4 regions of the Pseudomonas sp. GL_091 genome follow, and region 4 is predicted to be linked to each of the others. Evidence: predicted binding sites of a transcription regulator. Region 4 holds the regulator's gene; each other region holds the start of a gene.

Region 1 (7,952 bases), 770 kb from region 4:
CCGAGCCGGAACCTGAGCCTGAACCCGAGCCACCGGAAATGGAGGAAGTGCCGCTGGAGGAAGTCCAGCCACTGACCCTCGAAGAGCTCGAAAGCATTCGCCAGGAAGCCTACAACGAAGGTTTCGCGGTGGGTGAGAAAGAGGGTTTCCACAGCACCACGCTTAAGGTCCGCCAGGAAGCCGAACAGGCATTGGCGCCGAAGCTTGCCGGCCTGGAGCAACTGATGACCCATCTGTTCGAGCCCATCGCCGAGCAGGACACCCAGATCGAAAAGTCCCTGGTCGACCTGGTGCAGCACATCACCAGACAGGTGATCCAGCGCGAACTGGCCATCGACTCGACGCAGATCGAACACGTCATGCGCGAAGCCCTCAAACTCTTGCCGTTGGGCGTGGGCAATGTGCGGCTGTACATCAATCCGCAGGATTTCGCACAGGTCAAAGCCCTGCGCGAACGCCATGAAGAAACCTGGCGCATCGTCGAGGACGAATCGTTATTGCCTGGCGGTTGCCGGGTCGAGACAGAACACAGCCGCATCGACGCCACGGTGGAAACCCGCATCGCGCAGGTGATGGACAAGCTGTTCGATCAGTTGCACGAGCAAACCTTGCACCCGGCTGCGCCGGACTTGAGCCTGGAACTGCCGATCGACAGCAAACCTGCGACCGCGCCAGAAGCGGATGCACCTGATGCGCCTTGAACGCACCAGCTTCGCCAAGCGCCTGGGCAGTTATGCCGAGGCGACTGAATTGGCTGGCGCGCCGATCCTTGAGGGTCGCTTGCTGCGCATGGTCGGCCTGACCCTCGAAGCCGAAGGTCTGCGCGCAGCCATGGGCAGTCGCTGCATGGTGATCAACGACGACAGCTATCACCCGGTGCAGGTCGAAGCCGAAGTGATGGGCTTCTCCGGCGGCAAAGTCTTTCTGATGCCGGTCGGCAGCGTCGCCGGTATTGCGCCTGGCGCCCGCGTTGTTCCCTTGTCCGATACCGGGCGTTTGCCGATGGGCATGAGCATGCTCGGGCGGGTGCTGGATGGCGCCGGCCGTGCGCTGGACGGCAAGGGCGGGATGAAGGCCGAAGACTGGGTGCCAATGGATGGTCCGACCATCAACCCGCTCAAGCGCGAACCGATCAGCGAGCCGCTGGACGTGGGCATCCGTTGCATCAACGGCATGCTGACGGTCGGTCGCGGCCAGCGCCTCGGGCTGTTCGCCGGTACCGGCGTCGGTAAGTCCGTGCTGTTGGGCATGATGACGCGCTTCACCGAGGCCGACATCATCGTCGTCGGGCTGATCGGTGAACGGGGTCGTGAAGTTAAAGAGTTCATCGAGCACATCCTCGGTGAAGAAGGGCTCAAGCGTTCAGTGGTGGTGGCGTCCCCGGCGGACGATGCGCCGCTGATGCGCCTGCGCGCTGCGATGTATTGCACGCGCATCGCCGAGTATTTCCGCGACAAGGGCAAGAACGTCCTGTTGCTCATGGATTCGCTGACCCGTTTCGCCCAGGCCCAGCGGGAAATCGCCCTGGCCATCGGCGAGCCGCCGGCGACCAAGGGCTATCCGCCGTCGGTATTCGCCAAATTGCCGAAACTGGTGGAGCGCGCCGGCAACGCGGAGAAGGGCGGTGGTTCGATCACCGCGTTCTACACCGTGCTGTCCGAAGGCGATGACCAGCAAGACCCGATTGCCGACTCGGCGCGGGGCGTGCTCGACGGGCACATCGTGCTGTCCCGGCGCCTGGCCGAGGAAGGGCATTACCCGGCCATCGATATCGAGGCATCCATCAGCCGGGTGATGCCGGCGGTGGTGTCGCCGGAACACATGGCCCGTGCGCAATATTTCAAGCAATTGTGGTCGCGCTATCAGCAGAGCCGCGACCTGATCAGCGTCGGTGCCTATGTCGCCGGCGGTGACCGGGAGACCGATCTGGCGATTTCCCTGCAGCCGCAATTGGTCAAATACCTGCGTCAGGGCCTCAACGACAGCATCAGCCTGGGCGAAAGCGAGGCGTATCTCGCCTCGATCTTCGCGCCCGCGGCAGGCGGTTAAGCGGTCATGGCCCTGAGTCGGGCAGGAAGGCTGGCGCCAGTGGTGGAAATGGCTGAAAAGGCCGAGAAAACCGCGGTCCAGCGTCTGGGGCACTTTCAAGGGCAGGTTCGCCTGGCACAAAGCAAACTTGCCGACCTCGAAGCCTTTCGTCTCGACTACCAGGAACAATGGATCGTACGCGGCAGCGGCGGCGTCTCGGGCCAATGGTTGCTGGGTTATCAGGGCTTTCTCGCGCAGCTGGGCACGGCCATCGACCAGCAGCGGCAAAGCCTGGCCTGGCATCAAAACAACCTGAACAAGGCCCGGGACACCTGGCAGCAGGCGTTTGCCCGGGTCGAAGGTTTGCGCAAGCTGGTTCAGCGCTATGCCGATGAGGCGCGGGCGCTTGAAGACCGGCGCGAACAGAAACTGCTGGATGAATTGTCCCAGCGCTTGCCGCGCGAGAACCCGTATTGAGCGCGCTTTCGAAAAACAGGCTGGCTTGCCCCCATCCACAGCAGGTGCTAAACCTTCTAAACGTTCTCCAAAGACAAGGAAGCCATTGAATGTCAGTCGTTACCGAAGTATCCCCTGATGGGCAAAAATTGACGATATCGGTCAAAGGACGATTCGATTTTGCCAAGCATCAGGAATTTCGTCAGTCCTACGAAGATAAACAGCTATCGGCGGTTGTGGTCGACCTGAAAGAGGCCACTTATCTCGACAGCTCGGCCTTGGGCATGCTGCTTTTGCTGCGCGATCACGCCGGTGGCGACGACTCCGATGTGCGCGTCGTCAACAGCAGTACCGACGTGCGCAAAATCTTCGCCATCTCCAACTTCGACAAATTGTTCGACATCAGTTGATTGCCATGCAGCCATTGGAGCCGCTGACGATCCTGATTGCCGAGGACAGCGCCGCCGATCGCCTGCTGCTGTCGAGCATCCTGCGCCGCCTGGGGCACGAAGTGCTGACGGCGGCCAACGGCGCCGAAGCGGTCGACGTGTTTGGCCAGCAACAACCGCACCTGGTGTTGATGGATGCAATGATGCCGGTCATGGACGGCTTCGAGGCGGCCCGGCAGATCAAGGCCCTGGCCGGGGAAACCCTGGTGCCGATCATCTTCCTTACGTCGTTGTCCGAAAGCGAAGCCCTGGCCCGCTGCCTGGAGGTCGGCGGTGACGACTTTCTGGCAAAGCCCTACAACCAGGTGATTCTCGCTGCCAAGATCAAGGCGATGGATCGCTTGCGGCGCTTGCAGGACACCGTGCTGCAACAGCGTGACCAGATCGCCCGGCACCACGACTATCTGCTCAACGAGCAGCGCGTGGCCAAGGCCGTTTTCGACAAGGTGGCGCACTCCGGCTGCCTGAATGCCGCACCGAACATCCGTTATCTGCAATCGCCCTATGCGCTGTTCAATGGCGACCTGTTGCTGGCCGCGTTCACCCCGGCCGGAGACATGCACGTGCTGCTGGGCGACTTCACCGGCCACGGTTTGCCGGCGGCAGTGGGTGCCATGCCCCTGGCCGAAGTCTTCTACGGGATGACCGCCAAAGGCTACGGCCTGGCGGAAACCCTGCGCGAGATGAATGCCAAGCTCAAGCGCATCCTGCCGGTGGACATGTTCTGCTGTGCCACGTTGCTGTGCCTGAGTTTTCAGCGTCGTTCGGTGGAAGTCTGGAACGGCGGCATGCCGGACGGTTACCTGCATCGCGTTGCCAGTGGCGAGCGAACGCCTCTGCCGGCGCGGCACCTGCCGTTGGGGGTGCTGAGCCCGGAATCCTTCGATGAGCGTACCGAGGTGTTTCCCATGGCGCTCGGGGATCGGGTGTTTCTCCTGTCCGATGGGGTGATCGACACTTGCGATGCCAACGATCAGTTGTTTGGCGTGCAGCGATTGCAGCAGGTGTTTGCCGCCAATCGGCAGCCGGATGCGCTGTTCGAAGAGATCGAGCAGGCGCTGCGACAGTTTGGCGGAGAAGCGCGCGACGATGTCAGCATGGTCGAAATCAGCCTGCTGGAGCCGGCGCAGATCACGCCGCCGGCGTTGGTCTACTCCGACAGCGGCCAGTCCTGTCCGCTGGACTGGTCGGTGAGTTTCGAGTTTCGCGCCGCCACGCTCAAGCGTTTCAATCCCTTACCCTATCTATTGCAGTTGCTGCTTGAGGTGCATGGCCTTCGGGCTCAGAGCGGTGCGCTCTACAGTGTGCTGGCGGAGCTCTATTCCAATGCGCTGGAGCATGGCGTGCTGGGGCTGGATTCGAGCCTCAAGCGCGATGCATCGGGGTTTGCGCGGTATTATCAAGAGCGCAATACTCGGCTGGACGAGCTGCAGGACGGCTATGTACGGCTGCATTTGCAGGTGGCGCCAACAGACGACGGCGGTTGCCTGACGATTCACATCGAAGACAGCGGCAAGGGTTTCGATGTCGAGCGGATGATGGCAAGACCCGTGGATGACATCCGCCTGTCGGGACGTGGGGTCAGTCTGATCCGCCAGTTGGGGCGTAATGCCCGCTGGACCGACGATGGTCGAAGTGCACGCGTGGAGTTTATCTGGAAGGCTGCGGCATAATCCGCGCATTCTTGATCAAGGAGTGAGCAAGTGGACGACAAACATGTGGATCGCGGCGTGCTGAGTGCGTTGCAGGAAGTGATGGAAGAGGGTTATCCGGATCTGCTGGATATCTTTCTTGCGGATTCCGAAGAGCGCCTGAGCGTCCTGAGAACGGCTGACAGTGCCGCACTGCTCGTTGAAACCGCCCATAGCTTCAAAGGCAGCTGCAGCAATATGGGCGCAGTCAGGCTGACCGAGCTTTGCCATCAACTTGAGCAGCAGGCCAGAAGTTTGCCATGGGCCGGCGTTCAGGAACTGGTCGGCGAAATCGACCGCGAGTTCGCCGATATCCGGCCTCTGTACGAAGCTGAACGACAGCGTTGCACGGCGAAAATCTGAGCATATGCTTCATTTGGTCTCCTTCGAGTGAAACTGGCTCGACCTTTGCATTTAACTCATCCAACTGTACTTACGAGCCCCGTGCAGCGGAGACTGTTTCATGCCCGTTACCCCCAATATTCTGCTTCAGGCCTCCAGGCAGGCCAAGATTCAAGCGGCCTGCGCCAATCCTCCGGCGCTGACTGCTGAGCCCGGGGACAAGGCCGCAAGCTTCGCTCATGTCTACGCCAGCCAGGCCCAGAGCAAGCCCGATGCGTTGGCGGATGCCTCGGTCAAGCCGAGTCACGAAAAAAACTGCGATGTCGCCGGAAAAAAAGACGCCGGCGACGACAAACCTGCCGCCGAGGAACCGGTGGTTGCCGATGGCGGCAAATCCTTGCCTGCCGACACGTCGGTGCAGGCTGACGACAAGACTGTCGGCGATGAGGCGTCAGTTGCCGACCCGGCTCCAGTCGTCGATGCCGCACCGCTCGATCCGGCGCTTGATCCTTCATTGCAGCCGGTCCTTCCGCCAGTCGTGCCGGCACCGGTAGCACCCGCCGTGGCCGACACCGTGCAACCTGCCGTTGAAGCGCCAGTTGCCGCCGCGGCGACGGCTGCAATCGCTCCAGCGCTGGCCACTACCGACGGCGATTTCGACCCCTCGACCGATCCGCTCGACGCCTTGCCGGCGGTGCGCCTGGCGATGGAGCAGAGCGGTCACGTATCGGCTTCCAGCCAGACACAGCCCAAGGCTGCTCCGACACAGGCGCAAGCCCAGGCCGACGGTGAGCTGACACCGGCGCAAAACTTTGCCGCCGGCATGGCGACCCTGCTGGATGTTCAGGGCGACAAGAGCAGCACCGGTCAGGGCGACGACAAGGCTTTCAGCGGTTTGATCGATGACGGCCTGAAGGATCTCAAGTCCGCCAGCAGCGACACCCGTGTCGATGATTTCGCCAACCGTCTGGCAGCGCTGACCCAGGCGGCCACACCGAAGACAGCCAATGCCTTGCCGGTGAACCAGCCGATTGCCATGCACCAGAGCGGCTGGACCGAAGAGGTGGTGAACCGGGTCATGTACCTGTCCAGCGCCAATCTCAAGGCGGCGGACATCCAATTGCAGCCCGCTGAACTCGGGCGCCTGGACATTCGGGTGAGCATGGTTCCCGATCAACAGACCCAGGTCACGTTCATGAGTGCGCATCCGGGTGTCCGTGAGGCGCTGGATGGCCAGGTCCATCGCTTGCGCGACATGTTCGCGCAACAGGGCATGGGGCAGGTCGATGTCAACGTTTCGGACCAGTCCCGTGGTTCGCAGCAAGGGCAGGAACAAGCCCGGCAAAACCAGAGCGGGCGGACCAATGCCAGCGGCGGTCGCCTCGATTCAATGGACGACGACATTACCCCGAGCGTCGCTGAAGTGGCTGCCAATACCACCCGCGTGATCGGCTCCAGCGCGGTCGATTACTACGCCTGACCAAACGCCCCCCCCCTGTAGGAGCGAGCTTGCTCGCGATGATCGTTAACGATAACGCGTGCTTACTGGCTAAACGCGGCGCTCTTGAATTCTTCGCGAACAATCGAGCGTCGACCGGCTGCTCCTACATGGCATAACACTTGCTCTTGCCTTGCCGTGCGACTGTGAAAACCCGAATAGTGACGGATTATTGGCATGGCGAAGAGCGACGCAGCAGTAGTAAAAGACCCCGCAACCAAAGGCAAACTCAAGCTGATTATCGTGATCGTGGTGGCCCTGCTGCTGGCGATCGGTGTGTCCGTGGGGGCGACCTGGTACTTCATGCACAGCGCTCAGAGCAAGCCTGCTGCCGCCGTGGCAGAAAACGCTCCCGTCGGCAAACAGCCAGCGATTTTCGAGTCGATGGCGCCGGCCTTCGTGGCCAACTTCCTCCAGAACGGTCGCCAGCGCTACATGCAAGTGAGCATCACCATGCTCGCGCGCAACCAGGTGGATCTGGATGCCCTCAAGGTCCACATGCCGGTGATCCGCAATAACCTGGTCATGCTGTTCTCCGGGCAGGACTTCGCGACCCTCGCCTCGCCCGTCGGTCAGGAAATGCTGCGGCAGAAAGCCACCGCCAGTGTCCAGGAAGTGGCGCAGAAAGAGCTCGGCAAAGTGGTGATCGAACAGTTGCTTTTCACTAATTTCGTACTGCAGTAGGAACACGACATGGCCGTGCAGGACCTGCTGTCCCAGGATGAGATCGATGCGCTGTTGCATGGCGTCGACGATGGTCTGGTACAGACCGAAAACGCTGCCGAACCCGGCACCGTCAAAAGCTATGACCTGACCAGCCAGGATCGCATCGTCCGTGGACGCATGCCGACCCTGGAAATGATCAACGAGCGTTTTGCCCGCTATACCCGCATCAGCATGTTCAACATGCTGCGTCGCTCGGCGGACGTGGCGGTCGGCGGCGTGCAGGTGATGAAGTTCGGCGAATACGTGCATTCGCTGTACGTGCCGACCAGTCTCAACCTGGTCAAGATCAAACCTCTGCGCGGCACCGCGCTGTTCATCCTCGACGCCAAACTGGTGTTCAAGCTGGTGGACAACTTCTTCGGCGGCGACGGCCGGCACGCCAAGATCGAGGGGCGTGAATTCACCCCGACCGAACTGCGTGTGGTGCGCATGGTGCTGGAGCAGGCCTTTGTCGACTTGAAGGAAGCCTGGCAGGCGATCATGGAAGTCAACTTCGAGTACATCAACTCGGAAGTGAACCCGGCCATGGCCAACATCGTCGGCCCGAGCGAAGCCATTGTGGTGTCGACCTTCCACATCGAACTCGATGGCGGTGGCGGCGACCTGCACGTGACCATGCCGTACTCGATGATCGAGCCGGTGCGCGAAATGCTCGACGCCGGCTTCCAGTCGGACCTCGATGACCAGGACGAGCGCTGGGTCAACGCCCTGCGCCAGGACGTGCTGGACGTCGACGTGCCGATCGGGGCCACGGTGGCTCGT
Region 2 (7,952 bases), 1.8 Mb from region 4:
GCCGCCAGCGATCCCGAATTGTTGACGTGGGTGCACGTAGCGGAAGTCAGCAACTTCCTCGCCGCACATTTGCGCTATCGCAATCCGCACCTGCCCTCGGTCGATCAGGATCGCTACTACGCTGAAATTGCCCTGGTCGCCGAGCGCCTCGGCGCCAGGGATGTACCACGTTCGCGGCAGGAAATTGCCGACTACCTCGAGCGTATGCGCCCTCAGTTGTTGTGCGACGAACGCAGTCGCGAAGTCCTGCGCCTGTTGCTGAATGCCCCTTCCCCCAGCCGCCTGGCCAAGCCTTTCGGCGGTCTGATGATGCAGGCCGGGATCGATCTGCTGCCGGATTGGGCCAGCGATATGCTCGGTGTCAGCCAGAACCCGCTGCAACGCAAGCTGATCCGCGCCAGCATCAATCGCAGTGCGCCGATGCTGCGCTGGGCGGTGCGTAATGGGTCGGTGCAGCGGGCCAAGCGGCGGATGGGGTTGCTGAGTTAGAAACAGCTGAAAAGCATCGCGAGCAAGCTCGCTCCCACAGGGGACTTTTGTTGATCGAAAATCCCGCGTACGACACGAGTCCGGTGTGGGAGCGAGCCTGCTCGCGAAGGCAGCGCCTCGGTCCCGCACCAAAACTGTTAAACTCCCGCGCCCAAATCCCTCCTGCAAGGCGCCCAGCATGTCTTCCTTGAATCAGGCGCTGCGCGCCGCCCTCGAACGTCGCCAGGACCTGCTCGCCGAACTGCACCAGCAAGGTACCGATTGCTATCGCCTGTTCCACGGCAGCCAGGAAGGCGCCGGGGGCCTGACCATCGACCGCTACGGCCCGCAATTGCTGGTGCAAAGTTTCCACCAGGCGCTGGAGCGCGAAACGCTGCTGCAACTGCACGAAGCGATCAATCAACACCTGGGTTTTAACACCCTGCTGGTCTACAACGACCGCTCCCGTGGCAATTCGCGCATCGACCGCGAAGACAATGTCTACCGCGCCGATGAAGCCGCCCTGCAAGACCTGGTTGGCCACGAATGGGGCCTGAACTATCGGGTACGGGGTCGCCATGCCGGACAAGACCCGTTGCTGTTCCTCGACCTGCGCAACACCCGCGGCTGGGTCAAGGATCACAGCAAAGACAAAAGCGTACTGAACCTGTTCGCCTACACCTGTGGTGTCGGCCTCAGTGCCGCTGCCGGTGGTGCGCGCGAGGTGTGCAACCTGGACTTCGCCGAAGGCAATCTGGCGGTCGGCCGGGAGAACGGCCAGCTCAACCCGCAGTTGCCGACCATGGAATTTATCCAGTCCGACTACTTCCCGGCCATTCGCCAACTGGCCGGCCTGCCGATCAGCCAGCGCCGCGGGCAAAAACTGCCGAGCTATCAGCGCCTGGAACAGCGCCAGTACGATCTGGTGCTGCTGGATCCTCCGGCCTGGGCCAAGAGCGCATTCGGCACCGTCGACCTGCTGCGCGACTACCAGAGCCTGCTCAAACCGGCCCTGCTGACCACCGCCGACAACGGCGTGCTGATCTGCTGCAACAACCTGGCGAAAGTCAGCATGGACGAATGGCGCGAGCAGGTTTTGCGTTGTGCAGAGAAGGCCGGGAGGCCGGTGCGTGAGTGGAGCGTGATGAAACCGGGCGCCGACTTCCCGTCGATGGATCAGCAACCACCGCTGAAAACCCTGATTCTGCAGCTCTGACCATTGTCGGAGAAATCTGAAACTTCCTGATCAGGCCAATCACTTGGGAACCGGAAACGCGTGCCATACTCCAAGGCACTCCGATCCAGACAGATGAAGCCGCACATGTACAAAGGATTGATTCGCGCCATCGGCGCCTTGTTGACTGCTCTGGCCCTCTACAGCTTGCTGGGTTTTCTGATTTTACCAGGTGTCGCATTACGCGTTGCCAACCAGCAACTGGCCAACTACGCCACCACACCGGCCACGATCCAGCGGATCGAATTCAATCCGTTCAGCCTTGAACTGACCCTTTGGGGCTTGAACATCGGCGAGCCCGGCAAGGAGCAGGTCGGTTTCGAACGTCTGTACGCCAATCTGCAACTCGACAGCCTGTGGACCAAGGCGGTGCACCTGTCCGATGTCGAACTGGACAAGCCCAAGACCGAAATCCTGTTCAGCAAGGATGGCAAACTCAATCTGCTGGGGCTGTTCAAACTGCCAGCGAGCGAACCCACACCCGCCGACCCGGATGCCAAGCCGTTTCCGCTGCGCATCGAGCGGATCAAACTGGCCGGCGGCGCCGTACACTTTGAAGATGCCCGGCCCAGCGAGCCCATCGAGTTTCTCTACGACACACTCGATTTCGAGCTGAAAAACCTCAGCACCTTGCCCGATGACAGCGCCGACATGACCTTGGTGGCCGTCGGCCCCAATGGCGGACAGATCGACTGGACCGGCAACTTCAGCCTGATCCCGATCGCCTCCGAAGGTAAGCTGAAAATCACTGATGGCAAGATGAAAGCCTTTTGGCCCTATGTGCGCGACGCTGTGCCACTGGACCTCGAAAACGGCGTCATGAGCATCAGTACCGACTATAAATTCAGCCTGGCCAAGGAAACCGAGCTGCTGCTGAGCAATGTAGCGGTCAACATTGCACCCTTCGCGATCAAGGCCCCGGATGGCCGGCCGCTGGTGAAGCTCGAGCGCCTGGACGTCAGCGAAACCACCGTGGACCTGGCCAAACAGCAAGTGGTGGTCGGCAAGATCCGCAGCCACAAACTGGAAACCTGGGCCGCGCTGGAATCAGACGGCCAACTCGACTGGCAGAAACTGTTCGCCAGCCAACCGTCAAAACCCACTGCCAAAGCCAAGGCGGATGCCGAACCGGCCAGCACTCCGGCGGCGGCAGACTCACCGAAACCTGAACCAGCCGCGCCAGGCAAACCCTGGCAGGTGCTGCTCAAGGACGTACAGTTGCGCGATTACCAGGTGCATCTGGCTGACCGAAAGGCACAGCCTCCCGTCGCCCTGGATCTGGCTCCGCTGAACCTCGACCTGCAAAACTTCGACAGCCTCAACGGTTCACCCTTTACCCTCAAGCTCGATACCGGCGTGGGCAAGCAAGGCAAGATCATGGCCGACGGCGAGGTTAACCTGGCCCCGGTCAGCGCCAGGCTGAAGGTACAGACCAAGGACATCGACCTGCGGGTGGCCCAGTCCTACATCACGCCGTTCATTCGCCTGGAATTGCGCAGCGGCATGCTCGGCAGCGATCTGGCGGTCGATCTGAAAAGCACCGAGCCCCTGGCGTTCAACGTCACAGGCCGCGCCCAGGTCGATCAGTTGCATACCCTGGACACCCTGAAAACCCGCGACTTCCTCAAGTGGCAACAGGTCGTGGTCGAAGGCCTGAACTATCAGCATGGGGACAGCCTGTCGATCGACAAGATCAACCTGTTCCAGCCCTATGCGCGCTTCATGATCAACGATGATCGCACCACCAACATCGATGACCTGCTGATTCCCCAACCGGCGGACTCCGGGGCAAAACCGGCAGCGAGCAAACCGGCCAGCAACGAAAAACCGCTGGGCATCCACATCGGTGGCATTTTCATCAATGACGGTTCGGCCAACTTCGCCGACTTCAGCCTGACCCCGAACTTCGCCACCGCCATCCAGCAACTCAACGGGCAGATCGGCACCATCGACAGCCGCCAGCCGAAACCGGCCAGTGTCGACGTCAAGGGCAAGGTCGATCGCTACGCGCCGGTGACCATCAAGGGCTCGGTCAATCCGTTCGACCCGATGGCCAGCCTCGACATCGCCACCAGCTTCAAACGCGTGGAGCTGACCACGCTGACGCCCTACTCCGGCAAGTTCGCCGGCTACCGTATCCGCAAGGGCCGGCTCAATCTCGACCTGCATTACCAGATCACCAAGGGTCAGCTCAAAGCTGAAAACAAAGTGGTGGTCGAACAACTGCAACTGGGTGAAAAAGTCGACAGCCCGGATGCCGTGAGCCTGCCGCTGAAACTGGCCATTGCCTTGCTCAAGGATGTCGACGGCAAGATCTCCATCGAACTGCCGGTCACCGGCGACCTTAACAACCCTCAGTTCAGCGTCATGCCGATTATCTGGCAGACCCTGCGCAACCTGATCGTCAAAGCCGCGGCGGCGCCGTTCAAGCTCATTGGCGGGCTGGTCAACGGTGGCGGCTCGGAAGACCTGGGCAGCGTTTCATTCGCAGCCGGTTCCAGTGAATTGGGCAAGGATGCCGAAGGCGCCCTGGACAAACTGTCCAAGGCGCTCAAGGAACGCCCGGCCCTGCGCCTGGAAATCGAAGGCACCGCCGCCCAGAGCAGCGATGGCCCGCTGATCGCCGAACAACGCCTGGAGCGTGAGTACCAGTACAACTATTACAAAATGCTCCAGCGCCGCGGTGACAAGGTCCCGGCCCAGGCTTCGTTGCTGGAAGTGCCGGATGGGGAAAAAGGCCCGCTGCTCGAAGGTATCTACCGCACCCGCCTGAAAACCCAGCCCCCTGCCGAATGGAAGGACTTGGGCAAGGAAGAGCGCACTGCGAAAATGCGTGCCGAGGTAATCAAGTTCTGGAGCTCCAGCGACGTGCTGTTGCGTCAACTGGGCCAGGAACGCGCCAGCAGCATCAAGGATTACCTGGTCGACAAGGCCCAGCTGGAAGATGACCGGGTGTACTTCATCGACGCCAATCTGGGTGAGGCGCAAAGTGACGGCCGCGTGGTGACCCCGATGCATCTGGATGCCGAGTGATGATGCGGCGGCAGCTGGCAGGCCTGATCCTGGCGCTCTCCGCCAGTCAGGCCTGGGGGGCCGATACCCTGCGCTGTGGCAGCCAATTGATCAGCGTCGGCGATCGCTCGAGTGAGGTCCTGCAGAAATGCGGTGAACCGGTCAGTCGCGACTTGCTGGGGTACAAACGCAGTGCAGATCGGCGTGAGGAATTTCAGGTCGAGGAATGGACCTACGGACCGAATGGCGGGATGTATCAATACTTGCGGTTCGAAGGTAATCGGCTGAAACAGATCACCAGTAAACGCGGCAATTAATTAGCACTATCCAATGTGGGAGCAAGCCCGCATATTGGGTTTTCAGCGCTACACATAGAACAGGCCCCGGCAAAAGTGCGCGGGGCCTGTAGTGGCCAACATCCTTTGGCCGTTCGCATGAACACTCAGGTTGCAACAGACGCATGACTCTGCCCGTCTGTCGCACCCTCTCCCGGTCCAGGCGAGAAACCTTGCCTTACTCGGCTTTCAGGCCGTCAGCGGAGACCGCCTTGACGCCTTTGATTTTCTTGGTGATGGCTACAGCCATTTCTTTTTGCGAATCGGTCACGGCGGTGGTCGACGACAGCGATACCACGCCTTTGTTGGTTTCAACCTTGATGTCGGTACCTGGAATGCCTTTTTCGGTCATCAGGTCGGCTTTGACTTTAGTGGTGATCCAGGTATCGGAAGTAGCTTCTGTAGCCTTGGTCATTTCACCCGCCGCCAGGGTCATCGGAGCCTGGGTGGCTTGAGTGGTCTGGGCGAATGCCGCGTTTGCCATGGTCAGGGTCAGCGCAGTGGCAGTAGCGGCAGCGATAGCGAACTTCTTCATACGAGTAACTCCTGTTTTTCTGAAAAGTCTGCCGGGTGTCTTTTCGGCAGGGTTACCAGGGATATTGCGAACGCTGTGCCAACTTTTAAAAAGAGTTAAAAATCTTATTAATCAATGAGTTACAAAATCAGCCAACTTTCGGAATCATGCAAAATGCACGATAAGCACAAACACTGCATGCAAGTTGCGGTTTTATGGAAAGTTCCTAAGATGCTGAATTTCTGAGCTTTATCTGCAGCATTTGACGACGGGTCGACAAACAGGAAAATCCCCGCAAAAGCGGGGACTTGATTCAGCACTTCATGCCGCAGAACCGGAACACCCTTTAGGCAAGTAGTCCTGGGATACGCTGCTTTTACATGACCAGCCTTTGGTTTCGTCCCGTGTCAGGGTGACGGTTTTACCTTGGACCACCCCCGGGGCATTCTGCAACGTACAAACGATTGATCCCGCTCCCGCCTGCGTTGTAGCCGTCACAGACAGGGCGCAGTGGTTGGTCGATGTCGCGCCGGCGGGCGCCACGTTGGCAATTGTCGGGGTTTCCCCCTGGTTGATCACATCCTCGAACGGCACTTTCATTGCAGTCAGTTCGGCCAGCGCCGCCGTGACCTTGGCCCGAGCCTGGTACTTGGAATACATCGGCAGGCCCAGTGTTGCCAGGATCCCGATGATCGCCACCACGACGAGCAACTCGATCAGGGTAAAACCTTTTTGATTGTTCATGTACAAGCTCCATGCATGAGTCGAAGGCTCATGACCTGCCCCATGGCAGCACAGCCTGTGCCAATGCCAGAAGCCCCTGTTGGCAGGGGGCGTGGTGGCCGAAAAGCGCTTACCTACTACCAGGATCAGCACTATCTGACGTTTTTTGTCACCTCACCCTTGCGGGTTTGGCCTCGTCCTTTGACTAGGCTATAAGAGCAATTCAATCGGAATACCCAGGACTGAACATGGCGGTCAAGGCAGCGAAAATCAGCGTGTATGCATGGGAAGGCATCGACCGCAAAGGCACAAAAGTGACCGGCGAACTCAGCGCTCAAAACCCGGCGCTGATCAAGGCGAAACTGCGCAAGCAAGGCATCAGTCCCGGCAAGGTTCGCAAAAAAAACCATTCGGTTTTCAGCATGGGCAAGCGCATCAAGGCCCAGGACATTGCCCTGTTCACCCGGCAAATGGCGACGATGATGAAGGCCGGCGTGCCGTTGTTGCAGTCCTTCGAGATCATCGGCGAGGGCTTCGACAATCCGGCCATGCGCAAGCTGGTGGACGAACTGAAACAGGAAGTTGCGGCAGGCAGCAGCTTCGCCGCCGCCCTGCGCAAGAAGCCCCGGTATTTCGATGAGCTGTATTGCAACCTGGTGGATGCTGGCGAGCAGGCCGGTGCCCTCGACACCCTTTTGGAGCGGGTCGCTACCTACAAGGAAAAAAGCGAAAGCCTCAAGGCCAGGATCAGGAAAGCCATGACCTACCCGCTGGTGGTGGTGTTCGTCGCGGCGATAGTCACCGGGATTCTGCTGGTCAATGTCGTGCCGCAGTTCGAGTCGGTGTTCAAAGGCTTTGGCGCCGAACTGCCGGCCTTCACCGTGATGGTCATTGGCCTGTCGCAATTCATGCAGGCCTGGTGGTGGGTGGTCCTTGGCGCACTGATCACCATGGCCTTCGGCGTGCGCCACGCCCTCAGGACATCCCCGACCTTTCGCGACCGGATGGACACCTGGCTGCTGAAACTGCCGCTGGTGGGCACCCTGATGCACAAGTCCGCCGTGGCCCGGTTCGCCCGTACACTGTCGACCACTTTCGCAGCCGGCGTGCCGCTGGTCGAGGCCCTGGAATCAGTGGCCGGTGCGACCGGCAATGTCGTGTTCAAGCGCGCGGTATTGCGCATTCGGCAGGACATCTCGACCGGCATGCAATTGAATTTCGCCATGCGCACCTGCGGCGTCTTTCCGAACATGGCGATACAAATGACTGCCATCGGCGAAGAGTCTGGCACCCTGGACGCTATGCTCGACAAAGTCGCGGGGTTCTACGAAGACAACGTCGATAACATGGTCGATAACCTCACCAGCCTGATGGAGCCGTTCATCATGGTGGTGCTGGGTGTTATCGTCGGTGGATTGGTAGTTGCCATGTACCTGCCCATCTTCCAACTTGGCTCAGCGATCTGACATGCCCTTGAATGAAATCCTGATTCACTCTGCGCTGGCCTTTGTCCTTCTCGCAGGCATCACCGGCCTGCTGGTCGGCAGTTTCCTCAATGTCGTGATCTGGCGCCTGCCGAAAATGCTCGAGCGCGACTGGCGTGAGCAGGCCCATGACATTCTCGGGCTGCCAGGCGAAACGCCGCTGCCGACCTACAACCTGTTGC
Region 3 (7,952 bases), 3.2 Mb from region 4:
GATGAAAATCAGCGTGCCGTCTTCGACATAGGGCAGGAACGCATCCTGTTGGGACTTGTTGAAGCGATGCACTTCGTCGACGAACAGGATGGTGCGGCGGCCGTACTGCGCGGCCTGCTGCTTGGCGATTTCCACCGACTGGCGGATCTCCTTGACCCCGGCCAGTACCGCCGAGACCGTTTCGAAGTGCGCATCCGAGACTTCCGCGAGCAATCGCGCCAGGGTGGTTTTGCCCACCCCGGGCGGCCCCCAGAAAATCATCGAATGCAGGGCACCCTGCTCCAGGGCTTCGCGCAAGGGCTTGCCGCGAGCGAGCACGTGCTCCTGACCGACGTACTCGTCCAGATTGGCCGCACGCAGGCGGGCGGCCAAGGGCTGGGCGATGGGGGTGCTGCGAAACAGGTCCATGACTACCTACGAAACCTCACTGGCTCTGATGCGATCACGTAGGAGCGAGCTCGCTCGCGATGGTCGCCAACGATAACGCTGTAAGTCTGACACCCCGAGGCGTGCTCGGGTTTATCGCGAGCAAGCTCGCTCCTACAGAGGTTCTGCACTTTATTCCTGAATTACATCCGCACCCTTGGGGATGTCGAACTTGAACTTGGAGGCAGGGATCGGCTCGTTGGCCTTCACCCCGGTGAACAGGATATTGGTGCGCTGGCCGACGCTGTCGATCAACTGCATGTCGTTGACCAGGCCATTGCGGAACGACAGGCGCAGGCTGTCGAACAGGGTGTCCTTGGTTTTCGGCTTGAGGGTGAAGTCGATCACGCCGCCGGCTTCCTTGGCGCTGATGTCGAAGCTCTGGCTGATCTTGGACACGTCACCGGACAACAGCAACGCCGGGGTCTGGGTCAGGCGCTGGTCGAGTTTCTTGATGGTGGCCTGTTCCAGGTCCGGGTCCCACAGGGTGACTTTCTTGCCATCGGAGATCATGGTCTGTTCGGCCGGTGCATCGGTGTGCCAGTAGAACAGGCCCGGACGCTGCAGCGACATCTCGCCGGCGGTTTCCTGCAACTGGGTGCCGGTACCATCGAGGGTCAGTTGCGAGAAACGTGCGGTCAGGGTCTGGGATTTTTCCAGCAGTTGGGTCAGGCGTGCCACGTCCTTGTCATCGGCGTTAGCCTGGAGCGTGGTCAAGGCCAGTACCGGCAGCAACAGCATGCGGATCAGACGCATGGGAGTCCTCATAACATTCGTGGGAGTGCGGGCGGCGCCAATGGGCGCCCCCCCTTTCATACTCGGGTCAGTCGCGCACCGGGCCCGGGGCCAGGACTTCACGCGAACCGTTGGTGTTCATGGACGTCACGACCCCGGCCATTTCCATGGCTTCGATCATGCGCGCGGCGCGGTTGTAGCCGATCTTCAGCTTGCGCTGAACTGCGGAAATGGAGGCGCGACGGCTTTCCAGCACGAACTGCACGGCTTCGTCGTACAGTGCGTCGGCCTCGGGATCGTCACCGTCGCCGCCACCGCTGCTGCCTTCAAAGCCGCTGCCCGCCTCTTCGACGCCATTGAGAATGTCGTCATTGTATTCCGGCGCGCCCCGCAGCTTCCAGGCTTCCACCACGCGGTGAACCTCATCGTCGGACACGAAAGCACCGTGAACACGAATCGGCAGGCTGGTACCCGGCGGCATGTAGAGCATGTCACCGTGGCCGAGCAGTTGTTCGGCACCGCCCTGGTCGATGATGGTCCGCGAGTCGATCTTGCTCGACACCTGGAACGCCATGCGGGTCGGGATGTTGGCCTTGATCAGACCGGTGATCACATCCACCGACGGACGCTGGGTCGCAAGGATCAAGTGGATACCGGCCGCACGAGCCTTTTGCGCGATACGGGCAATCAGCTCTTCAACCTTCTTGCCGACGATCATCATCATGTCGGCGAATTCGTCGACCACTACCACGATGGTCGGCAGCTTTTGCAGCAGCGGCGCTTCGTCGTGGATGCTTTCACGCTTGTACAGAGGATCGCTCAACGGCTCGCCGGCGTCCTGGGCTTCCTTGACCTTGGCGTTGAAGCCCGACAGGTTTCGCACCCCCATCTTGGCCATCAGCTTGTAGCGTCGCTCCATCTCGGCAACGCTCCAGCGCAAGGCATTGGCGGCGTCCTTCATGTCGGTGACCACCGGGCACAGCAGGTGCGGAATGCCCTCGTAGATCGACAGTTCCAACATTTTCGGGTCGATCATGATCAGTTTGGCGTCTTCCGGGCCGGACTTGAACAGGATCGACAGGATCATCGCGTTCACACCCACCGACTTACCGGAACCGGTGGTACCAGCCACCAGCAAGTGCGGCATTTTCGCAAGGTCAGTGATGACCGGCTTGCCGCCGATGTCGTGGCCCAGGGCCAGGGTGACCGGGGATTTGAAGTTGTCGTACTCGGGGGTCGACAACACCTCGGAGAAACGCACGATCTGCCGGTCTTCGTTGGGAATCTCGATACCGACCGTGGTCTTGCCCGGAATCACTTCCACCACGCGCACGCTGGTCACGGCGAGGGAACGCGCGAGGTCTTTGGCCAGGTTGGAAATACGGCTGACCTTGACCCCGGCCGCCGGCTGGATCTCGTAACGGGTGATCACAGGGCCCGGGTGAATCGAATCCACCGTGACTTCAACGCCGAATTCCTTGAGCTTGATTTCCAGCAAGTGGCCAACCGCAGCCAGGGATTCAGGCGAGTAATTGAGCTGCTTCTTTTCCGCCGGGTCGAGAATCGAGATCGGTGGCAAGGTGCCTTCCACGGCGCTGTCGACGAACAGCGGCGCCTGTTTCTCTTTCTCGACGCGCTTGCTCGGTGCGACGGGCTTTGGCGGCGCGGGTGCAATCACCGGCGGCACCTGCTTCTCACGCTCGGACATGTGCTTGCTCAGGGCTTGCTCACGTTCGATCAGACGTTCCTTGACCTTGGCCTGTTCGCGCTTGTCGGTAACGCTCGGCGCGACCACTTCATCCATACGGTCATCGACTTCACGCAACTGGGCAACCAGCTGTTTGCGCTCGGTACGGGCCGCCCACCAGCGATTGGCGGCGCCCTGGAACAGTTCGAACAGGTCGAGGGTGATCTTGCCGGTGATGTCCATCACCTTGAACCACGACAGGTCGGTAAACACGGTCAGGCCGAACAGGAACAACGCAATGAACAACAGCGTACTGCCCTGGATATTCAGGGCGTTCCTGGCCAGGTCGCCGAGGCTTTCGCCCAGCGCACCGCCCGCACCGGCCGGCAGACCGGTCGCGGCATGGAAATGGATATGGGCCAGGGCGGCGCCCGACAGTACCAGGAACACCAGGCCGATCAGGCGCCAGGAGAACAGCCAGCCGCTCCACTGCCACGGCTCGTGACGCTGGCGGAAGATCTGGTACGCCTTGATGGCCAGCAGCAACGGAAAGATGTAGGCGAAGTAACCCAGCACCATGAACAGGATATCGGCGCTGTAGGAGCCCGCTGGCCCGCCGAAGTTCTGCACGTCGTCGATCTTGCTGTTATGACTCCAGCCCGGATCATCCTTGCCATAGGTCAACAAGGCCATCATCAGGAACAGGCACAAGGCACCGATGGCGATCAGCGCACCTTCCTTGAGTCGGTAGTGCAAGTGCTGGCGCCAGAGCGGTACGACGGCTGGTTTAGGTGCTGCGGTGGATTTCTTCAAAACGCTTCTTTTCCTGCGCCAATGGCGCGTCCATCTGATGAATGTCTATAAAAACTGCGAAAAAACTGCCCAATCCAGGCAGGTAAAAAAGTTAACACGCGTTACCGGGACTACTTTTAACACTGCGCCCCGGTTTTTATAAACATGGCGCGCACTGAATATATGTAACACGCAGGGCATTGTACGGGTTTGTACGCACGACGCCATGCTTGAGACCCTTGGGTGTAGCATAGTCAAAAGCATATGACATGCTGTTCAATTTGAGCATGCATTCTCTTTTGTGACAAAGGCTTATGAGGTGTTTTTATGAGCGAAGCGAAGCATTCACGCCTGATTATCCTGGGCTCCGGCCCTGCCGGTTACAGCGCAGCCGTTTATGCCGCCCGCGCCAACCTCAATCCCGTTGTCATTACCGGCATACAGGCAGGTGGCCAGCTCACCACTACCGTCGAGGTGGATAACTGGCCAGGCGACGTCGAGGGCCTGACCGGGCCAGTCCTGATGGACCGCATGCAAAAACACGCCGAGCGCTTTGCCACCGAGATCGTTTACGACCACATTCATACCGCCAAGTTGCAACAACGGCCGTTCGAGCTGATTGGCGATGGCGGAACCTACACCTGCGACGCCTTGATCATTGCCACCGGTGCTTCCGCGCAATATTTGGGCCTGCCGTCGGAAGAAGCGTTTGCCGGCAAAGGGGTGTCGGCGTGCGCGACCTGTGATGGATTTTTCTATCGTAACCAAGTGGTTGCGGTGGTGGGCGGCGGCAATACGGCGGTCGAGGAAGCCTTGTACCTGTCGAACATCGCCAAGGAAGTGCACCTGGTGCATCGGCGCGACAAGCTGCGCTCGGAGAAGATCCTCCAGGACAAACTCTTCGAAAAAGCCGCCAATGGCAATATCCGCCTGCACTGGAACCAGAACCTGGACGAAGTGCTCGGCGATGCTAGCGGTGTGACCGGCGCCCGCCTGCGGGACAGCCAAACGGGTGAAACCAGGGAACTGCCGCTGGCCGGGGTGTTTATCGCTATCGGCCATAAACCCAACACTGACCTGTTCACAGGCCAACTGGAAATGCGCGACGGGTATCTGCTGGTCAAGGGTGGCAGCGAAGGCGATGCCACCGCCACGGCAATTGCAGGGGTGTTTGCCGCCGGCGACGTGGCCGACCACGTTTATCGCCAGGCCGTTACGTCTGCCGGGGCCGGTTGCATGGCGGCGCTGGACGCTGAAAAATACCTCGACGACATTCCTGCCGTTTAAAGGCAAACTTTATGGCGGGCCAACACCCGCCACTGCCCTCCCCTTCTGTAAGCCCGGATGCCATGCTGACTTGGTTACAACGCAATTCCTTGCATTTCCCACCGTTGGAAAAGGCCATGCGCGACCCCAACGGGCTTCTGGCTGCCGGCGGTGACCTGTCCGCCGATCGGCTGATCTCGGCTTATCGCCACGGCTGCTTCCCATGGTTTTCCGAAGGCCAGCCGATCCTTTGGTGGTCACCGGACCCGCGCACGGTTCTGTTTCCCGACGAATTGCACGTCTCGCGCAGCCTGAACAAATTGCTGCGCCAGCAACGCTATCAAGTGACCTTTGACCAGGACTTTGCCGCCGTCATCCGCGCCTGTGCGGCCCCTCGGGATTACGCCGACGGTACCTGGATCACCGAGGCCATGCAGGACGCTTATATCGAGTTGCACAGGCGCGGACACGCGCACTCGGTGGAAGTGTGGGACGGAGATGAACTCGTGGGCGGCCTCTACGGCCTGGCGATGGGCCGGCTGTTTTTCGGCGAGTCCATGTTCAGCCTCGCTGACAACGCCTCGAAATTCGGTTTTGCCACACTGGTGCGGCATCTGAAAGACTCGGGTTTTGTACTGATCGATTGCCAGATGCCGACCGATCACCTGCACAGCCTGGGAGCGCGGGCCATTCCTCGCCGCGACTTTGCCAATTACCTTGCGCAGTATCTGGACCAGCCCAGCAGCGCCAATTGGGTTTGCTGAGCGACATTTGCGCGCGTGGCTTACACTTATTCAAAAGCATTATCCCGAGGGTTGATCATGACCGAGTTGGCGCGTTTGAAGTTCTATGCCACTCAGCCGCACTCTTGCAGTTATCTGCCCGATGAGCAGGCCACAACCCTGTTCCTCGACCCTAGCCAGCCCATGGATGTGCATGTCTATGCAGACCTGTCGGAGATGGGGTTTCGTCGCAGTGGCGATCATCTCTACCGGCCGCATTGCCAGAATTGCAATGCGTGCGTTCCGGCACGCATTCCCGTGGGGCAGTTCACGCCCAACCGGCAACAGAAACGCATCTTCAAGCGCAACGTGGATTTGCAGGTGCGTCCGGCCAAGCCCGGCTTCAACGAAGAGTACTTCGACCTTTACCAGCGCTATATCGAACAGCGTCACGCCGACGGCGATATGTACCCGCCGAGTCGCGACCAGTTTTCGACATTCCTGGTTCGGGACCTGCCGTTTTCCCGATTTTACGAGTTCCGCCTGAACGGCCAGCTGCTGGCCGTCGCCGTCACCGATTTACTGCCGAACGGTCTTTCGGCGGTCTACACCTTCTACGAACCGGCCGAAGAGCGCCGCAGCCTTGGGCGCTATGCGATCCTCTGGCAAATCGCCGAGGCCAGGCGGTTGGGGCTGGATGCGGTCTACCTCGGCTACTGGATCAAAAACTGCAAAAAGATGAACTACAAGACTCAATATCGCCCCATTGAGTTGCTGATTAATCAGCGCTGGGTGGTTCTAAACTAGAGCTGGCCCTAAACCCCTTGGCTTAAACCCCACTTTTCGGGCACAATGCACGCCGCTTTTGCCTGGCGCAGTTGCACCGGGCCATTCATTGGACACCGAGGGCTTTACTGCATGTCGAAAGAAGACAGCTTCGAAATGGAAGGCACTGTCGTCGACACCCTGCCCAACACCATGTTTCGTGTGGAGTTGGAAAATGGGCACGTCGTAACCGCGCACATCTCCGGCAAGATGCGCAAGAACTACATCCGTATTCTTACCGGCGACAAAGTGCGCGTAGAGCTGACTCCCTATGACTTGAGCAAAGGGCGCATCACTTACCGCGCTCGTTAAGGTAGGAGCGAGCTTGCTCGCGAAAAACCTGAGGGCGCCGCGTCAAGTCAGACTCCCCGCATCATCGTTGACGAACATCGCGAGCAAGCTCGCTCCTACAGGCGTAGGGCCAGCTCGCTAATCAAGTCAACACAAAACGCCCGGCATTGCCGGGCGTTTTTGTTTGTCTGCGATTTGCCTGCCGCACTCCCACACTGGATTTGTGTATGACCTGCAGACAACAAAAAGGCGCCTCTCGGCGCCTTTTTGTTTTGCTTCTGAACGTCAGGCCATCTCGGCCGTGGTCTCGAACTCGAAGGTCAGCTCGCCGTCCTTGATGTCGATGTGTACCACACCGCCATGCTCGGCCAGTTCGCCAAAGAGAATCTCCTCCGCCAGCGGACGCTTGATCTTGTCCTGGATCAGGCGAGCCATTGGGCGCGCACCCATCGCCGCGTCGTAGCCACCTTCGGCCAGCCAGTTGCGGGCTGCATCGGTGACTTCCAGCAACACACGCTTGTCTTCCAGCTGCGCCTGAAGCTCGGTAAGGAACTTGTCCACCACGCTCTTGATCACCTCATGGCTGAGGCGACCAAACTGGATGATGGTGTCCAGACGGTTGCGGAATTCCGGCGTGAAGCTCTTCTTGATCACTTCCATCGCATCGGACGAGTGATCCTGATAGGTGAAACCGATCGAAGCGCGGGCCGCGGTCTCGGCACCGGCGTTGGTCGTCATGATGACGATCACGTTACGGAAATCCGCCTTGCGCCCGTTGTTATCGGTCAACGTACCGTGGTCCATCACCTGCAGCAGCAGGTTGAAGACTTCCGGATGCGCCTTTTCGATCTCATCGAGCAACAGCACGCAGTGTGGCTGCTTGGTGATGGCTTCGGTGAGCAAACCGCCCTGATCGAATCCGACATAACCCGGAGGCGCACCGATCAGACGCGATACGGTGTGGCGCTCCATGTACTCGGACATGTCGAAACGAATCAGCTCGACACCCAAGGCCTTGGCCAACTGACGCGCCGCTTCGGTTTTACCGACACCGGTAGGCCCTGCGAACAGGAACGAACCGACAGGCTTGTCAGGGGACTTGAGGCCGGCACGGGACAGCTTGATCGCGGTTGCCAGCGAGTCGATCGCGGCATCCTGACCGAACACGGTCAACTTCAGATCACGCTCGAGGTTACGCAGCAGCTCTT
Region 4 (7,952 bases):
CTCGTCCGGCGTGCCCTGCCCCAATACCTGACCATCGCCCACCACATAAATATAATCGGCAATGCTCGCGGTCTCGGCCAAGTCGTGGGATACCACGATGCTGGTGATGCCCAGCGCATCGTTGAGCAAACGAATCAGGCGCACCAGAACGCCCATTGCGATGGGGTCCTGGCCGACAAAGGGCTCGTCGTACATGAGGATCTGTGGATCGAGCGCGATCGCTCGGGCCAGTGCAACACGGCGCTTCATGCCGCCGGAAAGCTCGTCGGGCATCAGTTCAATGGCACCGCGCAAGCCCACGGCCTGCAGCTTGAGCAGGACGATGTCGCGGATCATTTCTTCCGGCAGCTGCGTGTGAACCCGCAGCGGAAAAGCGACGTTCTCGAAGACATCGAGGTCGGTAAACAGTGCGCCGCTCTGAAACAGCACGCCCATATGCTTGCGCGCATCGAACAGGTCGCTGCGCGACAGCTTTGGCAGGTTCTGACCGTTGACCCAGACTTCGCCCTTGGTGGGCCGCAACTGGGCGCCCATCAGACGCAAAAGCGTGGTCTTGCCACACCCGGAAGGCCCCATGATGCCGGTGACCTTGCCGCGCGGGATACGGATATCGACATTATTGAAAATGCTGCGCGCACCGCGCTTGAAGGACAGTCCCTTCAGCTCGACCGCGTAGGCGTTATCGGCACTCATCTAAACTCCTTGCGATGCAGCCTCTCACTCGGACGCCTGGCTTTCTGACGAAAGCACATACCTCCCGGGCAGGCCGAACTGGCGGCGAACTATATCACTGCAAAGGCTGCGCGCCCAAGGCCAAAGCCAGGCCATGTTCAACTGCATGAAAGGTTGAAAGCCCCGTTTAGAAGGTTTCCGGGGACAAGGATGACAATGCGCGACGAACTAGCGTGAGGGATTCGATCATAACCGCTATAATCGCCGCCTTTTCATCAGGCTATACGATTTCTGACATGAGCCAATCCAGCGACCTGATTCAATCAGCACAACGCACCATCCGCCTCGAGGTAGAAGCCGTGCAAGGCTTGCTACCCCACATCGACGCAGATTTCGTACGCGCTTGCGAGATGATTCTGGCCAGCAAAGGCCGCGTGGTCGTGGTCGGCATGGGCAAGTCGGGGCACATCGGCAACAAGATTGCCGCGACCCTGGCCAGCACCGGCACCACGGCATTTTTTGTGCACCCCGCTGAAGCCAGCCACGGTGACATGGGCATGATTACCCGCGACGACATCATTCTGGCGCTCTCGAATTCCGGCTCCACCAATGAAATCGTGACCCTGCTGCCACTGATCAAGCGCCTGGGCATTCAGTTGATCAGCGTGACCGGCAATCCTGACTCCGCGCTGGCCAAGGCCGCCGAGGTCAACCTGAATGTTCACGTCGAACACGAAGCCTGCCCGTTGAACCTGGCACCCACCTCGTCGACCACCGCCGCCCTGGTGATGGGCGACGCCCTGGCAGTCGCGTTGCTGGAAGCCCGTGGCTTTACCGCCGAAGACTTCGCCTTTTCCCACCCCGGTGGCGCCTTGGGCCGACGCCTGCTGCTGAAAGTGGAAAATGTCATGCACGCCGGGCAAGAGTTGCCGCAAGTACAGCGTGGCACCCTGCTGAAGGACGCACTAATGGAAATGACCCGCAAAGGCCTGGGCATGACCGTGGTCCTGGAAGCCGATGGAAAGCTGGCCGGGATCTTTACCGACGGTGACTTGCGTCGCACGCTGGACCGTAGCATCGACATCCATAGCGCTACCATCGACCAGGTCATGACTGCACACGGCAAGACTGCCCGCGCCGAAATGCTCGCCGCCGAAGCGCTGAAAATCATGGAAGATCATAAAATCAACGCGCTGGTCGTGGTCGACCGTGAAGACCGCCCGGTCGGCGCCTTGAACATGCACGACTTGCTTCGCGCGGGAGTAATGTAATGAGTGCAGACCTGCTGCAACGCGGCAAACAGATCAAGCTGGCTGTGTTCGATGTCGACGGCGTGCTGACCGACGGGCGCCTGTACTTCCTCGAAGACGGCAGCGAATTCAAGACGTTCAACACACTCGACGGCCAGGGCATCAAGATGCTGATGGCCGCCGGCGTGCAGACCGCCATCATCAGTGGCCGCAAGACTCCAGTGGTCGAGCGGCGAGCCAAAAACCTCGGCATCCCGCATCTCTATCAGGGTCGCGAGGATAAACTGGTGGTACTCGACGAACTGCTGGCCCAACTCAACCTGAGCTATGAACAGGTGGCCTACCTCGGCGATGACCTGCCGGACCTGCCGGTGATTCGTCGCGTAGGCCTGGGCATGGCCGTGGCCAATGCCGCCAGTTTCGTGCGTGAACACGCCCACGGCATCACCCTCGCCCGTGGCGGCGAAGGTGCCGCTCGCGAATTCTGCGAACTGATCCTGCGTGCCCAGGACCGCCTCGACGCGGCCAATGCGGCGTACCTGTGAGCCCATTATGCTGAGCAAAAAGTTTCGCAACACCCTGATGTACAGTTGCATCGCGGCGATATTCGCCGCGGCTGGCTACTGGAACATCAGCCCGGAACGCTTCCTCGACAAGCCGGTAACGCCGATCGATGAAAGCATGATCGACTATTACGCCATCAACGCCCACAGCGTGCAGTACCTGCCGGACGGCAAGCTGCAATATGATCTGGTGTCCGACAAGGTCGAGCACCTGAAAGCGACCGAGGTGACATTGCTGACCAACCCCGACCTGAATGTGTTCCGCGGCACTGAATTCCCGTGGCACGTCCAGAGCTTGCACGGCGAGGTCAACCCTGATGGCACACAGGTCGAACTGATCGATGACGTGCGCATCACGCGCTTCGACGAGAAAAACCGTAAAACCCTGATCACCAGCACCCGTATGACCGTGTTCCCGCAGCAGCAATATGCGCAGACAGAGCAAGACGTTAGAATCGACGGCGCTGGCGGTGTATCGACTGGCAAGGGAATGAAGGCGTATTTGAAAGAAAGCAGGATACACCTGCTATCGAACGTAAGAGGACAGTATGAGGCTCGTTAAAACCCTCCCGATTTTGCTCAGTCTGGGCGCAGCACTGGGAAGCGTGAGCGCCTGGGCTCTGCCGGAAGATCAACAGCAGCCTATCCGCATTCAGGCCGACGATGCCCAACTGGACGACAAGCAAGGTATTGCTACCTATAAGGGTGACGTGATCATCACCCAAGGCTCGATGAAGGTGACAGGCAACACCGTTACCATCACCCGCACCCCGACTGGCGACATCGACGTAGTGACCTCGGTGGGCAACCTGGCGTACTTCGAGCAATTGCAAACGGCTGGCGATACCAAGCCTGTTCAGGGCTGGGGCGTGACGATCCAGTATCACGCCGCGCAAAATCGCGTCGTACTGATCGACAAGGCCAAAGTTGTCGACAAGGACAACAACGTCACCCAAGGCGAAAAAATCGTCTACGACACGGTCAAGAAGCTCGCCAGCGCCGGTCGCGCCACGGGCAGCAAGGTCACCGAGGCGCGTCCGCGCATCGACATGGTGATCCAGCCGAAAAAGAAAACCGACGAGCAAAAGGCCCAGTAATGGCAACTCTGAAAGCTCAGCATCTGGCCAAGAGCTACAAGAGCCGCCAGGTCGTGCGCGACGTCAGCCTGTCCATCGACAGCGGCCAGATCGTCGGCCTGCTTGGCCCAAACGGCGCCGGCAAGACCACCTGCTTCTACATGATCGTCGGCCTGGTGCAAGCCGACCAGGGCCGCGTCCTGATCGATGACCTGGACGTCAGCCACCAGCCAATGCACGGTCGCGCAAAGGCCGGTATCGGCTACCTGCCGCAAGAAGCATCGATCTTCCGCAAACTGTCGGTGGCCGACAACATCATGGCCATCCTCGAGACCCGCAAGGAACTCGACAAGGCCGGTCGTCGCAAGGAGCTGGAAAGCCTGCTGCAGGAATTCCACATCAGCCACATCCGCGACAACCTCGGCATGAGCCTGTCCGGTGGCGAGCGCCGTCGCGTGGAAATCGCCCGCGCCCTGGCCACCAACCCGAAATTCATCCTCCTCGACGAACCCTTCGCCGGCGTGGACCCAATTTCGGTCGGCGACATCAAGCAGATCATTCACCACCTCAAGGCCAAAGGCATTGGCGTGCTGATCACCGACCACAACGTCCGTGAAACCCTGGATATCTGTGAAACCGCCTATATCGTCAACGACGGTCAACTGATCGCCGAAGGCGACGCTGAAACCATCCTGGCCAACGACCTGGTGAAGGAAGTGTACCTGGGCCACGAATTCCGCTTGTAAGACACCGAGGTGCCAGAGCAGTCGACGAGCGCTTGTCTCGATAAAAAATCAACTCTTTTTTATTGTTAAAGCGCTCTAGGCAAACACGACACTTCAAAGATGTTCGGGAGCCAGCTGGAGCATCCTGTCAACAAAACTTTGCAGATTTTTATTGTTACAGCGCTCTAGGCAAACACGACGCTTCAAAGATGTTCGGGAGGCCAGCCGGAGTAACCTGTCAACAAAACTTTGCAGGTTTTTATTGTTACAGCGCTCTAGGCAAACACTTCAGTTTCAGGCATATAATTTGCTTATGATTGGCGCCCCGGCGCCCTGTAGTGGATGGCGCATGTGCGCCGGCGAATAAGGTGTTAAGCCCCTGCCATGAAACCATCGCTAGTCTTGAGAATGGGCCAGCAGCTGACGATGACACCGCAGCTGCAACAGGCCATCCGCCTGCTCCAATTGTCGACCCTGGACCTGCAACAGGAAATCCAGGAGGCCCTGGAGTCCAATCCGATGCTCGAACGCCAGGAAGAAGGCGACGACTTCGACAATTCCGACCCCTTGGCCGACAACGCCGAACAAAAGCCCAACACTGAAATCCAGGAGCCCTCCTACCAGGAAAGCGCCCCGACGGTTGATAACCTCGATGAAGGTGACTGGAACGAGCGCATCCCCAACGAACTTCCCGTCGACACCGCGTGGGAGGACGTTTACCAGACCAGCGCCAGCAGCCTGCCCAGCAATGATGATGACGAGTGGGACTTCACCACCCGCACCTCGGCCGGCGAAAGCCTGCAGAGCCACTTGCTGTGGCAACTGAACCTGGCCCCGATGTCCGACACCGATCGCCTGATCGCCGTGACCCTGATCGACTGCATCAACAATCAGGGCTACCTGGACGAAACCCTCGAGGAAATCCTCGAAGCCTTCGACCCGGAGCTGGACATCGAACTGGACGAAATCGAGGCCGTCCTGCACCGCATCCAGCAGTTCGAGCCCGCCGGCATCGGCGCCCGCAACCTGGGCGAATGCCTGCTGCTGCAATTGCGCCAGTTGCCTGCCAAGACCCCTTGGCTGGCCGAGGCCAAGCGCCTGGTCACCGATTATATCGACCTGCTTGGCAGCCGCGACTACAGCCAGTTGATGCGCCGCATGAAGCTCAAGGAAGATGAACTGCGCCAGGTCATCGAGCTGGTCCAGAGCCTCAACCCGCGCCCGGGCTCGCAGATCGAGTCCACCGAAGCCGAGTACGTCGTTCCTGACGTCATCGTGCGCAAGGACAACGAGCGCTGGCTGGTGGAGCTGAATCAGGAGTCGGTGCCACGGCTGCGGGTCAACGCCCAGTACGCCGGTTTCGTGCGCCGCGCCGACACCAGCGCCGACAACACCTTCATGCGCAATCAGTTGCAGGAGGCCCGCTGGTTCATCAAGAGCCTGCAAAGCCGCAATGAAACCCTGATGAAGGTTGCCACCCAGATCGTCGAGCATCAACGCGGCTTTCTGGAGTACGGCGACGAAGCCATGAAGCCGCTGGTCCTGCATGACATCGCCGAGGCGGTCGGCATGCATGAGTCGACGATTTCACGGGTGACCACCCAGAAGTTCATGCACACCCCCCGGGGCATTTACGAACTGAAGTACTTTTTCTCCAGTCACGTAAGCACCTCCGAAGGCGGCGAATGCTCGTCCACGGCGATCCGGGCGATCATCAAAAAACTGGTTGCCGCGGAAAATCAGAAAAAGCCGTTGAGTGACAGCAAGATCGCTGGTTTACTGGAGGCACAAGGCATTCAGGTGGCTCGCCGCACCGTCGCCAAGTACCGCGAATCCCTCGGGATCGCGCCTTCGAGCGAACGCAAGCGGTTGATGTAGAGCCACGCCACAGCGTTCCAGTGGTAGATCATCTGATCTACCGCTTTATGCACTGGCAACGAAGGAGAAGCTGTATGCAAGTCAACATCAGTGGACACCAACTGGAAGTGACCGAACCTCTTCGCACCTACATCGGCGAAAAACTCGAACGATTGGAGCGACATTTCGACAAGATCACTAATGTGCAGGTCACGATGACCGTCGAAAAGCTGAAGCAGAAAATCGAAGCCACGCTGCATATTCCCGGGAATGAAGTGGTCGCAAACGCGGAACATACTGATATGTACGCCGCGATCGACGCACTCACCGACAAGCTGGATAAACAACTCAAAAAGCATAAGGAAAAGACCCAGAGCCTCCTCCAGGGCGCAACCGGTCGTTAACACTCCCAACCCATGATCCGACTTGAAAGTATCCTGACCCCCGGCCGTTCCCTGGTGAACGTGCCGGGAGGCAGTAAAAAGAAAGCCCTCGAACAAATTGCCAATCTGATCGCCCGCGAAGTGCCGGCCCTGGAGATGCAAGATGTCTTCGAGGCACTGATTGCCCGTGAAAAACTCGGCTCCACCGGTTTTGGCAATGGCATCGCTATTCCACATTGCCGTCTCAAAGGCTGTGTTTCGCCCATCAGTGCATTGATGCACCTGGACGCCCCTATCGATTTCGACGCCATCGACGGCGCGCCGGTTGACCTGCTGTTCGTACTGCTGGTCCCGGAAGCCGCCACCGATGCGCACCTTGAGCTGCTGCGACAGATCGCCAGCATGCTCGACCGCAAGGAAGTACGTGAAAAACTGCGTAATGCTGCAAGCAACGAAGCCCTGTATCAGGTTGTCCTGAACGAGCAAAACGGTCAGTAATCATGCGCTTGATCATCGTCAGTGGCCGTTCCGGCTCAGGTAAAAGTACCGCCCTCAACGTTCTTGAGGACAACGGCTACTACTGCATCGACAACCTGCCTGCCGGCCTGCTGCCGGAGCTGGCCGAACGTGCCTTGATTCATACCGAGCTGTTACAGCCGCTGGTCGCCGTTTCCATTGACGCGCGCAACCTGCCCAGCCACCTGTCACGCTTCCCCGACCTGCTCGAAGAGGTCCGCAACCGCCACATCCAGTGCGATGTCCTGTACCTGGACGCCGACGAAGAAACCCTGCTCAAGCGCTTCTCGGAAACCCGCCGACGTCACCCCCTGACCAACGCCAACCGCTCGCTGGCCGAAGCCATCAGCGTCGAGAGCGACCTGCTCGGGCCGATTGCCGACCTCGCCGATCTCAAGATCAACACCACCAGCCTGAACCTGTACCAACTGCGCGACGCCATCAAGCTGCGTCTGTTGAATCAGCCCGAGCCGGGCACTGCGTTCCTGGTGGAATCCTTCGGGTTCAAGCGTGGCATGCCGGTGGACGCCGACCTGGTGTTCGATGTGCGCTGCCTGCCCAACCCTTACTGGAAACCGGAATTGCGCGAGCAATCCGGGCTCGATCAACCGGTTGCCGAATATCTGGCGGCCCAGCCGGATGTCGAAGAGATGTTCCAGGACATTTCCACATACCTGCTAAAGTGGCTGCCTCGTTTTGCCGCCAGCAACCGCGCCTACGTCACCATTGCCATTGGCTGCACTGGCGGACATCACCGTTCCGTCTACCTGACCGAGCGTCTGGGGCAGGCGCTGCAAAAAACCCTGAAGAACGTCCAGGTTCGCCACCGCGACCTCAGCTAAAGGATTCACACCGCGATGCCTGCTCTGGAAATCGAAATCATCAACAAACTGGGCCTGCATGCTCGCGC

The links. Region 4 encodes sigma-54, which starts transcription at its own class of promoters, with help from an activator protein. Its sites were predicted from a motif close to ANTGGCATNNANNTTGCTNT; they were not measured.
Region 1: a site for sigma-54 is predicted at 5,020-5,039, ahead of AC3ITY_RS07750 (flagellar hook-length control protein FliK). Genes of this name have one in related genera too.
Region 2: a site for sigma-54 is predicted at 6,353-6,372, ahead of AC3ITY_RS28295 (pilin). Genes of this name have one in related genera too.
Region 3: a site for sigma-54 is predicted at 3,898-3,917, ahead of AC3ITY_RS22200 (DNA translocase FtsK). Genes of this name have one in related genera too.

What each region holds. Positions count from the first base shown of each region.
Region 1 is NZ_CM174451.1:1,694,310-1,702,261, forward strand. It holds gene fliH (flagellar assembly protein FliH) at 1-701, shown strand, start outside; gene fliI (flagellar protein export ATPase FliI) at 691-2,049, shown strand; gene fliJ (flagellar export protein FliJ) at 2,056-2,505, shown strand; gene AC3ITY_RS07735 (STAS domain-containing protein) at 2,595-2,894, shown strand; gene AC3ITY_RS07740 (SpoIIE family protein phosphatase) at 2,900-4,606, shown strand; gene AC3ITY_RS07745 (Hpt domain-containing protein) at 4,637-4,987, shown strand; gene AC3ITY_RS07750 (flagellar hook-length control protein FliK) at 5,088-6,446, shown strand; gene fliL (flagellar basal body-associated protein FliL) at 6,642-7,148, shown strand; gene fliM (flagellar motor switch protein FliM) at 7,158-7,952, shown strand, end outside.
Region 2 is NZ_CM174451.1:6,215,097-6,223,048, forward strand. It holds gene AC3ITY_RS28270 (oxygenase MpaB family protein) at 1-489, shown strand, start outside; gene AC3ITY_RS28275 (class I SAM-dependent rRNA methyltransferase) at 668-1,684, shown strand; gene AC3ITY_RS28280 (DUF748 domain-containing protein) at 1,778-4,735, shown strand; gene AC3ITY_RS28285 (DUF2845 domain-containing protein) at 4,735-5,031, shown strand; gene AC3ITY_RS28290 (BON domain-containing protein) at 5,228-5,584, opposite strand; gene AC3ITY_RS28295 (pilin) at 5,885-6,307, opposite strand; gene AC3ITY_RS28300 (type II secretion system F family protein) at 6,535-7,752, shown strand; gene AC3ITY_RS28305 (prepilin peptidase) at 7,754-7,952, shown strand, end outside.
Region 3 is NZ_CM174451.1:4,873,810-4,881,761, forward strand. It holds gene AC3ITY_RS22190 (replication-associated recombination protein A) at 1-408, opposite strand, end outside; gene lolA (outer membrane lipoprotein periplasmic chaperone LolA) at 559-1,182, opposite strand; gene AC3ITY_RS22200 (DNA translocase FtsK) at 1,250-3,661, opposite strand; gene trxB (thioredoxin-disulfide reductase) at 3,968-4,927, shown strand; gene aat (leucyl/phenylalanyl-tRNA--protein transferase) at 4,990-5,670, shown strand; gene AC3ITY_RS22215 (arginyltransferase) at 5,728-6,435, shown strand; gene infA (translation initiation factor IF-1) at 6,547-6,765, shown strand; gene clpA (ATP-dependent Clp protease ATP-binding subunit ClpA) at 7,030-7,952, opposite strand, start outside.
Region 4 is NZ_CM174451.1:921,184-929,135, reverse strand. It holds gene AC3ITY_RS04155 (ATP-binding cassette domain-containing protein) at 1-693, opposite strand, end outside; gene AC3ITY_RS04150 (KpsF/GutQ family sugar-phosphate isomerase) at 969-1,943, shown strand; gene AC3ITY_RS04145 (KdsC family phosphatase) at 1,943-2,467, shown strand; gene lptC (LPS export ABC transporter periplasmic protein LptC) at 2,475-3,047, shown strand; gene lptA (lipopolysaccharide transport periplasmic protein LptA) at 3,034-3,582, shown strand; gene lptB (LPS export ABC transporter ATP-binding protein) at 3,582-4,307, shown strand; gene AC3ITY_RS04125 (RNA polymerase factor sigma-54) at 4,671-6,164, shown strand; gene hpf (ribosome hibernation-promoting factor, HPF/YfiA family) at 6,239-6,547, shown strand; gene ptsN (PTS IIA-like nitrogen regulatory protein PtsN) at 6,560-7,024, shown strand; gene rapZ (RNase adapter RapZ) at 7,027-7,884, shown strand; gene AC3ITY_RS04105 (HPr family phosphocarrier protein) at 7,900-7,952, shown strand, end outside.